2 regions of the Arthrobacter sp. NPDC058097 genome follow, and region 1 is predicted to be linked to the other one. Evidence: riboswitches for the same ligand, from Rfam matches in the RefSeq annotation. Region 1 holds a riboswitch; the other holds the start of a gene.

Region 1 (7,641 bases):
GTGTAGCCGGTGCGGGCCAGCAGCAGGGTCTGGACCGTGCCGTTGACGGTGATCCCCACCTCGACGGCAGCGTAGTACTTCAGCTCGATCACCAGGGAGTGCTGTCCGGCCGGGACGAGCTGGAGCAGGATCGCTTCTGCGTTGGGCCCCTGCACCGCGATCAGCGAGGTCCCGGCGGAGGCATCCTCAACGGCGACGTCGAAGTTCGCTGCCCGCTCGGCGAGGGCAGCGGCCACTGTCGTTGCATTGCCCGCGTTGGGGACCACCATGTACTTTGCTGTTCCGTCCGCAGCCGCGGGAAGGCGGTACGTGATCAGATCGTCGATGATGCCGCCGTCGGCGTCGCAGATCAGCGAGTACTTGGCCTTGCCGACGGCGATGGCGGACAGTTTGCCGGCCAGCGCGTAGTCCAGGAAGGCGCCGGCGTCCGGGCCGGTCACCCAGACTTCGCCCATGTGGGAGAGATCGAACAGCCCGGCCGCGTTGCGGACTGCGTGGTGTTCGGCAAGCTCGGAGGTGTACTTCAGCGGCATCTGCCAGCCGCCGAAATCGGTGAAGGAGGCGCCAGCAGTTTTGTGCTGGTCGTAAAGGGCGGTGTAGTTCTCGGTCATCGCGGGTCCTTAGTTCTCGAAGTCTTCGATCGGAGGGCAGGAGCAGACCAGGTTCCGGTCGCCTGCGGCGCCGTCGATGCGGCCCACCGGCGGGAAGTACTTGTCCTGCCGGAGCGACGGAGCGGGGAAGGCTGCCTGCTCGCGCGGGTAGGAGCGGTCCCAGCCGGAACTGACGACAGCGGCCGCCGTGTGGGGTGCGTTGCGCAGCGGGGAATCCTCCACGGTGAAGTCGCCGTTGGCGACCTGCTCGATCTCGCCGCGGATGGCGATCATGGCCTTGATGAACCGGTCGATCTCGGCCAGGTCCTCGGACTCGGTGGGTTCCACCATCAGCGTGCCGGCGACCGGGAACGCAAGGGTGGGTGCGTGGAAGCCGTAGTCGATGAGGCGCTTGGCCACGTCCTCGGCGGTGACGCCGGTCCGGGCCGTGAGTTCGCGCAGGTCCAGGATGCACTCGTGTGCCACCAGCCCGCTGTCCCCGGTATAGAGGACCGGGAAGAACTCGTTCAGCCGCGACGCGACGTAGTTTGCCGCGAGCAGGGCGGACTTGGTGGCCTCGGTCAGGCCATCGCCGCCCATGAGCTTCACGTAGGCCCAGGAGATGGGAAGCACGCCCGCCGAACCGAAGCGGGACGCGGAAATGGCGACGCCGGTTGATCCGGCAGTGCCTGATTCGTGAGCTGCCTTGTTGGCGTCGCCCGGCATGAACGGGGCCAGGTGGGCCTTGGCTGCGACCGGGCCGACGCCGGGTCCGCCGCCGCCGTGCGGGATGCAGAAGGTCTTGTGCAGGTTCAGGTGGGAGACGTCGCCGCCGAACTTGCCCGGCTGCGCCAAGCCCACGAGGGCGTTGAGGTTCGCGCCGTCCACGTAGACCTGGCCGCCGGCTGCGTGGATGGCGTCGCAGACCTCACGGACGTCGGCGTCGTAGACACCGTGCGTGGAGGGGTAGGTGATCATGATCGCCGAGAGAACGTCCTTGTTGGCCTCGATCTTGGCGTACAGGTCCGTGTGGTCGATGGTGCCGTCGGCAGCGGTAGCCACCACGACCACCTTCATGCCGGCCAGCACGGCCGAGGCCGCGTTGGTGCCGTGCGCGGAGGCCGGGATCAGGCAGACGTTGCGCTGGTCGTCGCCGCGGGACAGGTGGTAGCCGCGGATCGCCAGCAGCCCGGCCAGCTCGCCCTGGGAACCGGCGTTCGGCTGGATGGACACCTGGTCGTAGCCGGTGATCTCGGTCAGCTGCGCCTCGAGGTCGGCGATCAGTTCGCGCCAGCCCTCGGTCTGGGAATCCGGGGCGAACGGGTGGATCGAGGCGAACTCCGGCCAGGAGATGGCCTCCATCTCCGCCGTCGCGTTCAGCTTCATGGTGCAGGAACCCAGCGGGATCATGGTGCGGTCCAGGGCCAGGTCGCGGTCCGAAAGCTTGCGGATATAGCGCATCAGCTGGGTCTCGGACCGGTGCGTGTTGAACACGGGGTGCTCGAGGTAGTCGGACGTGCGCAATACGGCTTCGGGAAGTTCCAAGCCCGCAGCGTCACCCACGGGACCGGCGCCAAAGGCGACGGCCACCGCGGACAGCACGTCCGCCGTCGTCGTCTCATCAACGGACACACCCACGGTGTCCGCGTCGATGAGGCGCAGGTTGATCCCGCGGGCCTCTGCCGCGGTGATGACCTTCGTGGCCTTGCCGGGCACGCGCACGGTCAGGGTGTCGAAGAAGGACTCGCTGACGAGTTCGCGGCCGGCCGTTTTGAGTGCGGTGGCGAGGACGCGGGCGTTGGTGTGGACAGTCTCGGCGATCGCCTTCAGGCCGTCGGGGCCGTGGTAGACGGCGTAGAAGGAGGACACGATGGCGAGCAGCGCCTGGGCGGTGCAGATGTTGGACGTGGCCTTCTCGCGGCGGATGTGCTGCTCGCGGGTCTGCAGCGCCAGGCGGTAGGCGGGGGCTCCGGCGTTGTCCTTCGAGACGCCCACGATGCGGCCCGGGAGCGTGCGCTCCATGCCGGTGCGCACCGCCATGAAGGCAGCGTGCGGGCCGCCGAAGAACAGCGGCACGCCGAAGCGCTGGGCGGTTCCGACGGCGATGTCGGCTCCCTGCTCGCCGGGAGGCGTGATGAGGGTGAGGGCCAGCAGGTCGGCTGCCACCGTCACCAGGGCTCCGCGTTCCTTCGCGGCGGCGATGACGCCCGACTGGTCCCAGACCCGACCCGAAACGCCGGGCTGCTGGAGGACGACGCCGTTGAGGTCGCCGTCTGGCAGTCCCTGGGTCAGGTCCGCGACCTCCACCTCAAAGCCAAGGGCCTCGGCGCGGCCTTTGACGATGGCGATGGTCTGGGGGAGGCAGTCGGCGTCCAGGACCGTCTTGCCGTCTTTGGCCCCTGCGTTCTTGTTGGCCCGGCGCATCAGGAGCACGGCCTCGGCCACGGCGGTGGCTTCGTCCAGCAGGGAAGCGTTGGCGACCGGCAGCGCGGTCAGGTCCTGGACCATGGTCTGGAAGTTCAGCAGGGCCTCGAGCCGGCCCTGGGAAATCTCCGGCTGGTACGGGGTGTAGGCGGTGTACCAGGCCGGTGCTTCCAGGACGTTGCGGCGGATCACCGGCGGGGTCACCGTGTCGTAGTAGCCCTGGCCGATCATCTGCACGGCGGTCTTGTTCTTGGCGGCCAGGCGGCGGAGCTCGGCCAGAACCTCGACTTCGCTCAGTGCTGCGGTGAGCCGGAGGGCATTCTCCTGGCGGATGGATGCCGGGACGGCGGTATCAACGAGGCCATCGACCGAGTCGTAGCCGACGTTCTTGAGCATGGTGTCGATATCGGCCTGGCGGCGGGCGCCGATATGCCGGTCGGCAAACGTTGATGGAAGCGATTGAATCGTCATGAGGAACTCCAGGTCTGGCCGGCCACTGGTGGCACGGCATGGATTGGGTTCCTCCCCGCTCTGTATTGGACCTGAGAGATTCCGCGGACGTGGCTCCCCTTGCACCGTCGGTGAGCCCGGTTACCCGAGCTGCTTTCCAGAGTTGCCTAGCCGCGGCGGTACGGGGGCCTGAGAGATTCCTGGGGAGGATTTGCTCCTACGGCGCCTGCCCGGTGAATGACTGGGAGGACTCTCCCGCCACGGTTCGAAAGGCTATGAAGATGTGGGGTGATTCGGCTCACAAGTTACAGCACAATTCCGTCCGGGCCAAATCCGGACCCCGTTTGACATTTCTTCGTGACCGAGACCACACTGATCCGGTGGCCAGCGGGGCTACGCCGACCGGCGCGGGCCGGAACGGCGGCCGCCGCCGGGACGCCTAGATTTTTTCTCGACATAACTGAAAATGCTTACGATCTGCGGCGGGAGAGCCCTGCCGGTACGTTCAGCAGGCGCCGTAGGAGCAAACCCTCCCCAGGAAACTCTCAGGCCCACGTACCGCCGCGGCGAGGCAACTCTGGAAAGCAGGCAGGCACGTCCTGTCTCACCGACGGTGCAAGCGGAAGACCATGTCCGCGGAATCTCTCAGGTCCCATACAGAGCGGGGAGGAACCGAATCAGTGTGGCCAACCAAGGCCACTTGAACGATGGAGTTCCTTATGACGATTCATCCTCCTGCCTCCCCAACCGGTTCGTCAGCCACCGAGGCTCCCCGCCTGGAACGGCAGCTGAGCAACCGGCACATCCAGCTCATCGCCATCGGCGGCGCCATTGGCACGGGCCTGTTCATGGGCTCCGGCAAGACCATCTCCGCGGCCGGGCCGTCCGTGATCTTCGTGTACATGATCATCGGCTTCATGCTCTTTTTCGTCATGCGCGCCATGGGCGAGCTGCTGCTGAGCAACCTGAACTACAAGTCCTTCAGCGATTTCGCCGCCGACCTGCTGGGCCCGTGGGCAGGGTTCTTCACCGGCTGGACCTACTGGTTCTGCTGGGTGATCACCGGAATCGCGGACGTCATCGCCATCGCAGGGTACTCCCGGGAGCTCTGGCCGGGACTGCCGCTCTGGATCCCGGGCCTGGCCACCGTGGCCATCCTGCTGCTGCTGAACCTCACCACCGTCAAGGCATTCGGCGAGACCGAATTCTGGTTTGCCCTCATCAAGATCATCGCCATCGCCGCACTGATCGTGGTGGGCATGTTCATGATCCTCACCGGGTTCCAAAGCGACGCCGGGCAGGCCAGCTTCACCAACCTGTGGAGCCACGGCGGCTTCTTCCCCAACGAATTCATGGGCTTCGGGGCCGGTTTCCAGATTGCCGTGTTCGCGTTCGTGGGGATTGAACTGGTGGGCACCACCGCCGCCGAGGCCAAGAACCCCGAGAAGAACCTCCCCAAGGCCATCAACTCCATCCCGGTGCGCGTGCTGCTCTTCTACGTGGGCGCCCTCATCATCCTGATGTCCGTCACGCCCTGGACCCAGTTCGCCGCCGGCCACAGTCCGTTCATCGCGATGTTCTCGCTGGCCGGACTCGGGGCCGCGGCCACCGTGGTCAACCTCGTGGTGCTGACCTCGGCCATGTCCTCGGCCAACTCCGGGATCTACTCCACCTCGCGCATGGTCTACGGGCTGTCCCAGGAGGGCGACGCGCCGGCAGTCTTCGGCAGCCTGTCCCGCCGCAAGGTCCCCAACAACGCCCTGTTCCTGTCCTGCGTGCTGCTGCTCACCGGCGTCGTGCTCATGTACGCCGGCCAGGACGTCGGCAAGGCGTTCGACATGGTCACCACGGTTTCCGCCGTCTGCTTCGTCTTCGTCTGGTCGATCATCCTCGCCAGCTACATCGCCTTCCGCCGCCGCCGGCCGCACCTGCACGACGCCTCCAGGTTCAAGATGCCCGGCGGCATTCCCATGGTGTGGGTGGTCTTCGCGTTCTTCGCCTTCGTCCTGTGGACCCTGACCACCCAACCGGACACCCTGACCGCACTGCTGGTCACGCCCGTATGGTTCGTCCTGCTCGGTGCGGCCTGGCTGGTCCTGCGCCGCCGGCCTGCCCACCTTGCCCGCTACGCCGCGTTCCAGGCGGAGCTGCAGGCTGAGGAAACCGAAGCCCGCGAGCATGCCGGCCGGCGTCTTGAGGAGAAAGAAAGCGTTCAGGGATGATCAGGACAGAGGAAAGGCCGACGGCGGAGCGCCGGGTCCGCGCGACGGACAGTGAGTTTGTGCTCACCTTCCATTGCCCGGATGCCCTTGGGATCGTCCAGGCGGTCGCTGATTTCCTGCTCAGGCAGGAGTGCTACATCGTTGACCTCAAGCAGTTCGGCGACCGGACCGCGGGGCACTTCTTCATGAGGGTCCACTTCGCCTCAACGGGTGACGCGGCGGGTGATACGACCGGTGATGCGGCGGGTGACGCAGCCGCCATCGAGCAGCTCCGGGACAGCTTCGCGCCGCTGGCAGGGCAATGGGGCATGGACTGGCGCCTCGAGCGCCACGACCGCAGGCAGCGGATCCTGGTGATGGTGTCCAAGTACGACCACTGCCTCAACGACCTCCTGGTCCGCGCCCGCAGCGGCGAACTGCCCGTGGAGATCGCGGCGGTGGTGTCCAACCACCCGGACCTGGAAGGGCTCGCGGCCTGGCACGGGGTCCCGTTCCACCACATCCCCGTGACGCCGGAGACCAAACCGGAAGCGGAAGCCAAGCTCCTGGAGTTGGTGGACGCGTCCGCCGTCGAACTGGTGGTTTTGGCCCGTTACATGCAGGTCCTCAGCGACTCGGCCACCGCCCGGCTCGCCGGCAAGGCCATCAACATCCACCATTCGTTCCTGCCCAGCTTCAAGGGCGCCAAGCCGTACCACCAGGCGCATGAGCGCGGAGTGAAGACGGTCGGCGCCACGGCACACTACGTAAATTCGGAGCTTGATGAGGGACCGATCATCGCCCAGCAGGTAATCGAGGTGGACCACACCTACACTCCCGCGGACCTGGTGTCGGTGGGCAAGGATGCCGAGTGCAAGGCCCTGACAAATGCTGTGCGCTGGCATGCCGAAGGAAGAATCATCCTGTCCGGGAACCGCACGGTCATCCTCCGCTGACAAGCCACCCAACCAGACCTGGAGTTGCTCATGACGAACCAATTGCCTGTGCGCCTGGAAATCATCCCCACGGACGGCATCATTCCCAAAGTCCGGGCGCAAGTTCCCGCCGGCTCAACACTGACGGTGACCTGCCTGCCGCATCACGGGGTTGAAGCCACCGTGCGGGCCTCGGTCCAGCTTGGCGGGCTTGGCTACAACGTGATTCCGCATCTGGCGGCACGAAGCCTCGGGAGCCGTGCGCAGCTGGCCGGCCTGCTGCGCGACTGCGCGGGTGCCGGGATCACGGAGGTTTTCGCGATCGGCGGCGACGCTGCCGGGGCTGCAGGTCCCTACGGCAGCAGCGGCCGGCTCATGGAGGACATCGCCGACCTGACCGGCGGGACCATGGCCATCGGCGTCGCCGGATACCCGGAAGGCCACCCGAAGTGCAACGAGCTGCAGATGCTCGACGCATTGCTGGAGAAACAGCATCTGGCCTCGAACGTGGTGACGCAGATGTGCTTCTCGGCGCCCAAGATCGGCTGGTATGCCGAACTGCTGCGCCGCGAGGGCGTCGACCTTCCCATCTGGGCGGGCGTTGCCGGGGCCGTCCCGAGGGCCAAACTGATCGCGCTGGCCACCAAGATCGGGGTAGGCCCATCGTTGAAGTTCCTGAACCGCAAGGGTCCGCTGGCCCGCAGGCTCCTGAACGCGGGCAGCTACTCATCCCGGTCGCTGGTTTCCGAACTGTCCGCCCTGGAACCTGCACTTGAGGGCATCCACCTCTACACCTTCAACAGCCTCGACGCCCAGCCCGCAGTGAACTGGAGCGGCGGGGAGGACGCCAAGGCCTCCTGAGCCCGATCCCGTAACCAGGGCGCGAACGTACAGTTGTGGCCCCTTTTCCCCCGGGACTTGGGGCCACAACTGTACGTTCGCGCTCTTCCTGTGTGAAACGTCTTCATTCCCTGCAGGTAGATTGAACAGGTGACCTTGACGTTGAAAAAGGCCGCCGCCTCCGACGGGGCGGAACTCGCC
Region 2 (7,641 bases), on a different contig from region 1:
TCGAAACCATCCTCACCGGTGTACCCGGTGCGTGCCAGCAGCAGGTTCCGCTCAGTGCCGCCCACCAGGAAGGAAACCTCGACGGCGGCGTAGTACTTCAGTCCGGTCACCAGCCCGTGCTGGGCTGCAGGAACCAGGCGAAGGAGGATATCTTCGGCCTTGGGACCCTGCACCGCGATCAGCGACGTCTCGGCGGAAACATCCTCGACGGCGACGTCAAAGTTCGCTGCCCGCTGCACCAATGCCTCGGCCACCACCTTGGCGTTGCCGGCGTTGGGCACCACCAGGAACCTGTCGGTACCCTCAGCCTCGGACGGGCGGCGGTAGACGATGAGGTCGTCGATGATGCCGCCGTCCTCGTTGCAGATCAGGGAGTACTTGGCCTTGCCGACGGCCATGGCGGAGATCTTGCCGGCCAGGGCATAGTCCAGGAACGCGGCGGCGTCAGGACCGGTCACCCAGACCTCGCCCATGTGGGAGAGGTCGAAGATGCCGGCCGAGTTGCGGACGGCTTTGTGCTCGGCCAGTTCGGAGCCGTACTTGAGCGGCATCTGCCAGCCGCCGAAGTCGGTGAACGAGGCGCCCAGTTTCTTGTGCTCCTCGTATAGGGCAGTGTAATTCTCAGTCATTGAGCGGAGTCCTAGTTCTCGAACGCTTCGATCGGAGGGCAGGAGCAGACCAGGTTGCGGTCACCGGCCGCGCCGTCGATGCGTCCCACCGGCGGGAAGTACTTGTCCTGCTTGTGGGTGTGACCGGGGAAGACTGCCTGCTCGCGCGGGTAGGCACGGTCCCAGTCGGAGCTGATCGCAGCGGCCGCGGTGTGCGGGGCGTTGCGCAGCGGGCTGTTCTCCACGGTGAAGTCGCCGTTGGCCACCTGGTCGATCTCGCCGCGGATGGCGATCATGGCCTTGATGAACCGGTCGATCTCACCCAGGTCCTCGGACTCGGTGGGTTCAACCATCAGCGTGCCGGCCACCGGGAACGCCAGCGTGGGCGCGTGGAAGCCGTAGTCGATGAGGCGCTTGGCCACGTCCTCGGCGGTGACGCCCGTCTTGGCCGTGAGTTCGCGCAGGTCCAGGATGCACTCGTGCGCCACGAGGCCGCCTTCTCCGGTGTAGAGCACGGGGAAGAAGTCGTTCAGGCTGGCCGCCACGTAGTTCGCGGCGAGCAGCGCGGACTTGGTCGCCTCGGTCAGGCCGCTGCCGCCCATGAGCTTCACGTACGCCCAGGAGATGGGCAGCACGCCGGCGGAGCCGAAGCGGGAGGCGGAGATCGGAACGTCGTTGCCCTCGGTCCAGGTGGTTGCGTCGCCCGGCATGAACGGTGCCAGGTGGGCCTTCGCCGCAACAGGTCCGACGCCGGGTCCGCCGCCGCCGTGCGGGATGCAGAAGGTCTTGTGCAGGTTCAGGTGCGAGACGTCGCCGCCGAACTTGCCCGGCTGGGCCAGGCCCACGAGCGCGTTGAGGTTGGCGCCGTCGATGTAGACCTGGCCGCCGGCTGCGTGCACGGCATCGCAGACTTCGCGCACGTCGGCGTCGTAGACACCGTGCGTGGAGGGGTAGGTGATCATGATGCAGGACAGGGCGTCCTTGTTGGCCTCGATCTTGGCGTACAGGTCCGTGTGGTCGATCGTGCCGTCGGCAGCGGTGGCCACCACCACGACCTTCATGCCGGCCAGCACGGCCGAGGCCGCGTTGGTGCCGTGGGCAGAGGCCGGGATCAGGCAGATGTTGCGCTGCTCGTCGCCGCGGGACAGGTGGTAGCCGCGGATCGCCAGCAGCCCGGCGAGCTCGCCCTGGGACCCGGCGTTCGGCTGGATGGACACCTGGTCGTAGCCGGTGATCTCGGTCAGCTGCGCCTCGAGGTCGGCGATCAGTTCGCGCCAGCCCTCGGTCTGGGGATCCGGGGCGAACGGGTGGATCGAGGCGAACTCAGGCCAGGAGATGGCCTCCATCTCCGCCGTCGCGTTCAGCTTCATGGTGCAGGAGCCCAGCGGGATCATGGTGCGGTCCAGGGCCAGGTCGCGGTCCGAAAGCTTGCGGATATAGCGCAGCAGCTGGGTCTCGGACCGGTGCGTGTTGAAGACCGGGTGCTGCAGGTACGCGGAGGAACGCCCGACGGCGGCGTCCAGGGCAAAACCGTCCGTCGCCTCCACTGCCTTGGCACCGAAGGCGGCGAGAAGTTCGGCCACGATGGCCGACGTCGTGGTTTCATCGGCGGAGATGCCGACGGTGTCGGCGTCGATGCTGCGGAGGTTGATGCCCTTCTGCTCGGCGGCGGCGATGATGCCGGCGGCCTTGCCCGGCACGGATACCGTCACGGTGTCGAAGAAGCTGGTGTGGAGAACGTCCAGGCCGGCGGCCTTGAGCGACGCGGCGAGCGTCTTCGCGTGGCCGTGGGCGGTTTCGGCGATCGCCTTCAGGCCCTCCGGGCCATGGTAGACGGCGTACATGGAGGCGACGATGGCCAGCAGTGCCTGGGCGGTGCAGATGTTGGACGTGGCCTTCTCGCGGCGGATGTGCTGCTCGCGGGTCTGCAGCGCCAGACGGTAGGCCGGAACACCGGCGGAGTCCTTGGAGACACCTACGAGGCGGCCGGGCAGCGAGCGCTCGAGCCCCTTCTGTACGGCCATGTACGCCGCGTGCGGGCCGCCGAAGAACAGCGGCACGCCCAGGCGCTGGGCGGATCCGACGGCAATGTCCGCGCCCTGCTCGCCCGGAGGGGTGATCAGGGTCAGGGCCAGCAGGTCGGCTGCCACCGTCACCAGCGCGCCGCGTTCCTTGGCGGCGGCGATGACCTCGCTGTGGTCGAAGACGCGGCCGGAGACACCGGGCTGCTGGAGGACGACGCCGTTGATGTCGCCATCGGGCAGTCCCTGGGAAAGGTCGGCGACCTCAACCTCGAAGCCGAGGGCCTCGGCGCGGCCCTTGACGATGGCGATGGTCTGCGGCAGGCAGTCCGCATCCAGGACGGTCTTGCCGTCGTGGGCAGCCTTGTTCTTGTTGGCACGGCGCATCAGGAGCACGGCCTCGGCCACGGCGGTGGCTTCATCCAGCAGTGAGGCGTTGGCGATGGGCAGGCCCACCAGGTCCTGGACCATCGTCTGGAAGTTCAGCAGGGCTTCGAGCCGGCCCTGCGAGATCTCGGGCTGGTACGGCGTGTAGGCGGTGTACCAGGCCGGTGCTTCAAGGATGTTGCGGCGGATCACCGGGGGCGTCACGGTGTCGTAGTAGCCCTGGCCGATCATCTGGACAGCGGTCTTGTTCTTGGCCGCGAGCTTGCGGAGTTCGGCGAGGGCTTCAACCTCGCTCAGCGCCGGAGCGAGCTCCAGCGCGGAGTCCTGGCGGATGTCATTCGGCACCGCCGTATCAACCAGCGCGTCGATGGTGTCGTAGCCGACGGCCTTGAGCATGGCTTCGACGTCGGCCTGGCGGCGGGCGCCGATATGCCGGTCGACGAAGGACGAGGAGGCTGAATTAACGGTCAAAAGGAACTCCATAACTAAGGCGACGCAGGGTACGCCACATTGATTCGGGTTCCTCCCCGCTCTGTATTGGACCTGAGAGTTTCCGCGCTGCTGCACTTTCGCACAGCACCGCTTGCACCGTCGGTGAGCACAGCATGCCCTGAACCGTCCGCACGAGGGCGGAACATGGCGGGCGGGCAGCCTGCTGCTTTCCAGAGTTGCCTTGCCGCGGCGGTACGTGGGCCTGAGAGATTCCTGGGGAGGTTTTGCTCCTACGGCGCCTGCTTGTACCTACTTGCAGGACTCTCCCGCCGCAGATCAAAGGCTTATTCAATTGAGCGGTGACAGCTGTCACAGAGGCTATTGTCCTACGCCGGGAACGCGTCTGCAAACTGTGGCAGCGTGGGCTGGCACACGCCGCTCACGCCCTGAGCCGGTCAAGCGCGGCAAGGAGGCTTTCGACGTCGGCCGCCGTCTCGGACGGCGTCGCTGCCGGCCCGATGGACAGCATGGCATTGAAGTAGAGTCCGTCACCCATGTACAGGACGGCCTTGGCCAGGCCCGGGCCCACGTCGCGTGCGATCTCGTCCAGCCACCGCTGCTGGATGTGGGCGAACCGGCGGCGGGTCTCCTCGTGAGCCACCTCGGCGAGCCGCGTTGCGGCGACGATGGCACGGTCCAGCGGGGTGTCCGCCCAGACGGACGACTTGATGAAGTAGGCGGCCGCACCCTCGGCGGCCGCAGCCATGGCCTGCGCATCCGCCTCCGCGAACTCATCGAGCCGGTCCAGCAGGACACCAATCAGCGCTTCCTTGTTCGGAAAGTGGTAGAGGAGCCCGCCCTTGGATACGCCCGCGCGGGCGGCCACGGCATCAAGCGTGGCGGCACGCTCCCCCACCTCGATCAGCAGGGATTCAAACGCATCGAGGACTGCGCCGCGCGCGACGGGTTTTCTGGGCATGGCTTCAATCATGCCCGGTTCCGAGCGCAGGCTTATAACTGTACCGTCTGGACGGTATAGTTAACTCATGACCATGCACCCAGCCCTTTCCGCGGAGCGCACTTCCGCAGCCCAGGCCAGCAGTGGCGGCGTGCGCGACTGGTTCGCCCTGGCCCTGCTCATGTTCCCGGTCCTCCTGGTGGCCGTGGACAACACCGCGCTGACGTTCGCACTTCCGGCGATCGCCCGCAGCCTCGACCCCACGGGCGTGCAGCTTTTATGGGTGGTGGATGCCTATGCCCTGGTCCTCGCCGGGCTCCTGGTGGCGATGGGCAGTCTCGGCGACAGGATCGGCCGCCGGCGGCTGCTGCTGGTGGGCATTTCGGGCTTTGCGGCGGTCTCCGCTGCATCGGCCTTCGCGCCCAGCGCCGAATGGCTCATCGCCGGCCGCGCGGCCCTCGGATTCTTCGGCGCCATGCTCATGCCGTCCACGCTGTCGCTGATCCGCAACATCTTCCGGGAGCCGGGCAGGCGGCGGCTGGCCGTGGCCATCTGGGCCGCGGGTTTCTCCGGCGGCGCAGCGCTGGGCCCGATTTTTGGCGGCTGGCTGGTGGAGCATTTCTGGTGGGGCGCCGTCCTGCTCGTGGCCGTGCCCATCATGCTGCCGCCGCTGGTTCTGGGCAGGTTCCTCATTTCCGAATCCAGGGACCCGAATCCCGGGCGCGTGGATCTGGCCAGCGTGGCGCTGTCCATGCTGACCATGGTGCCGGTGGTCTACGGCATCAAGGAACTGGCCACACATGGCGCGGGCGTGACGTCGTTTGGAGTTCTGGCGTTTGGACTGGCCATGGGCCTCGTGTTCGTCCGCCGCCAGCATGCCCTCGCGTCCCCGCTGGCGGGCAGGTCCCCGCTGCTGGATATGTCGCTGTTCCGGAACCGCGTGTTTAGCACGGCGATTACGGCGAACATCCTGGCCCTGTTCTCCTACAACGGCTTCATCCTGTTCCTGGCCCAGCACCTGCAACTGCTCGAGGGAATGTCCCCGTCGGAGTCCGGCACCGCCATGCTGCCGGCCCTGACGGCCACCGTGGTGGCGGGCCTGCTGGTGGTTCCGCTGGTCCGTAAGGTCCGGCCGGGCTTCGTGGTGGCCGCGGGACTGGCGCTGAGCGCCGCCGGGTACTGCATAGTTGCGTTCGGGAACCACGACGCCGGGCCCACCGCGCTGCTGGCCGCACTCCTCATTCTTGCGCTTGGGGTGGGATCGGCTGAGACCATCTCGAACGACCTGATTCTGGGAGCCGTGCCCGCGGAGAAGGCCGGAGCGGCTGCGGCGATCTCGGAGACGGGCTATGAAGTGGGCTCACTCCTCGGGACGGCCATCCTGGGGTCCATCCTGACGGCGTCGTACCAGCAGCACCTCACCCTGCCCGAGTCGGTCGCCCGGACGGTCCCTGCCACGTCGGCGGACCAGGCCCGGGAAACACTGGCCGGGGCCATGGAGCTCGCCGGGTCATTGCCGGCCCCGGTGGCTGAGGGGCTCACGGCGGCCGCCCGGGCCGCGTTTGATTCCGGCGTCCATATCACTGCGGCGATTGGACTGGTACTGATGGCCGCAGCGTCGGTGCTGGCCGCCGTCGTACTTCGCCGGATTCCGACTGCAAAGTAGGGCTGCGGCGCGTGCAAGCAGCAGCCCCGGAGAACTCTTCTCCGGGGCTGCCCGTTGCAACCGGCGCGGGTATACAGCCGGCCCGCTACTTGACGTCAGGGTGCGTGACGCTGGCGGACGCCTTCATGTTCTCGGCACCCACCATCCACGCGAACTGCTCGAGCTTTTCAATGAAGGTGTGCAGCAGGTCCGCGGTGGTGGGGTCTTCCTCATCCACCTCGTCATGGACCTTGCGCATGGTGCCCACGGCTGCTTCCAGCGCTGCCACGATGCGGTCGATGGCATCCTTGGTGTTGATGAGCCCGTCAGGGAACTGCGGCAGGTGGGTCGCCTTCGCCACGGTGGCGCTGCGCCCGTCCGGCAGGGCATGCAGGGCGCGCATGCGCTCCGCGATGTCGTCGGCAAAGAGCCGGGCGGCGTCGACGATCTCGTCCAGCTGGAGGTGCAGATCCCTGAAGTTGGTTCCAACGATGTTCCAGTGCGCCTGCTTGCCCTGGATGTGCAGTTCGATCAGGTCCGTCAGGACGGCCTGCATGTTGTTGGTCAGTGTCGGTGAAGCCTTCATGAATCCTCCTCGAATGGTCCAGTGGTTCCGACGCTACCGCAGGCGCTCCCGCCCGGGGAGTCGCTCACCGCAAATTTCACGATCAGCTTACTTACTACTTTGCGGGTCATAAATGATCGGCATTCAAATAACCCTTGCCACGCCCCCGCCGCACGTGCATACTAAATGAACGTCATTCATTTAGTGACGGTCGTCTCACTGGAGTAATCATCATCATGATCGAAATAACCTGCCTCAACGCGCCTGCTTCGCTCGCCCGGACAGCGCAGTCCGGCCGACCTGCCCTGAGGGTCGGCCTCGTGCAGCACCGCTGGCACAGCAGCGCCGCCGCACTCCGCGCCGAGCTCAATGACGGCATCGACCGGGCCGCACGGCTGGGCGCCACCGTGGTGTTCCTGCCGGAGCTGACCCTTTCCCGCTACCCCGCAGACCAGGTTCCGGAGAATGACCTTGCCCGGCAGGGCCGGGACCGGCCGCGTCCTTCCGACGGCGCCGAGGACCTGCTGACCGGCCCCACCTTCCGCTTCGCGGCCGAGGCCGCCCGCCGGAACGGCATCACGGTCCACGCCTCGCTTTACCAGCGCGCCGGCAATCCTGACGGCTCGGACGACGGCCTTGGGCTGAACACCTCCATCCTGGTGTCCCCGGCGGGCGAGCTCCTGGCCCGCACCCACAAGCTGCACATCCCGGTGACCGCCGGATACTACGAGGACAAGTTCTTCCGCCAGGGCCCCGTTGCCGAGGACGCCTACCGGGTCCATGCCCCGGCCGAACTCGGCGGCGCCCGGCTGGGCATGCCCACCTGCTGGGACGAGTGGTTCCCCGAACTGGCCCGCATGTACTCCCTCGGCGGCGCCGAGCTGCTTGTCTACCCGACGGCGATCGGTTCCGAGCCGCTGTTCCCGGACTTTGACACCCAGCCCCTCTGGCAGCAGGTCATCGTGGGCAACGGCATCGCCAACGGCCTGTTCATGGTGGTCCCGAACCGCTGGGGCCAGGAGGGC

Evidence for each region. Region 1 has a riboswitch for glycine ahead of cycA (D-serine/D-alanine/glycine transporter). Riboswitches for the same ligand answer to the same signal wherever they lie in the genome.
Region 2: it holds a riboswitch for glycine, as region 1 does, so the genes downstream of both, gcvP (aminomethyl-transferring glycine dehydrogenase) here and cycA (D-serine/D-alanine/glycine transporter) in region 1, are expected to answer to the same signal.

Annotation. Positions count from the first base shown of each region.
Region 1 is NZ_JBHVSZ010000001.1:575,553-583,193, reverse strand. Features, by position in the region: gene gcvT (glycine cleavage system aminomethyltransferase GcvT) at 1-611, opposite strand, end outside; gene gcvP (aminomethyl-transferring glycine dehydrogenase) at 621-3,485, opposite strand; glycine riboswitch at 3,632-3,732, opposite strand; glycine riboswitch at 3,938-4,035, shown strand; gene cycA (D-serine/D-alanine/glycine transporter) at 4,184-5,686, shown strand; gene purU (formyltetrahydrofolate deformylase) at 5,683-6,621, shown strand; gene ACFVTE_RS02720 (methylenetetrahydrofolate reductase) at 6,652-7,461, shown strand; gene ACFVTE_RS02715 (alpha/beta fold hydrolase) at 7,591-7,641, shown strand, end outside.
Region 2 is NZ_JBHVSZ010000021.1:23,474-31,114, reverse strand. Features, by position in the region: gene gcvT (glycine cleavage system aminomethyltransferase GcvT) at 1-629, opposite strand, end outside; gene gcvP (aminomethyl-transferring glycine dehydrogenase) at 641-3,499, opposite strand; glycine riboswitch at 3,689-3,787, opposite strand; gene ACFVTE_RS23710 (TetR/AcrR family transcriptional regulator) at 3,888-4,427, opposite strand; gene ACFVTE_RS23705 (MFS transporter) at 4,501-6,072, shown strand; gene ACFVTE_RS23700 (Dps family protein) at 6,158-6,637, opposite strand; gene ACFVTE_RS23695 (nitrilase-related carbon-nitrogen hydrolase) at 6,853-7,641, shown strand, end outside.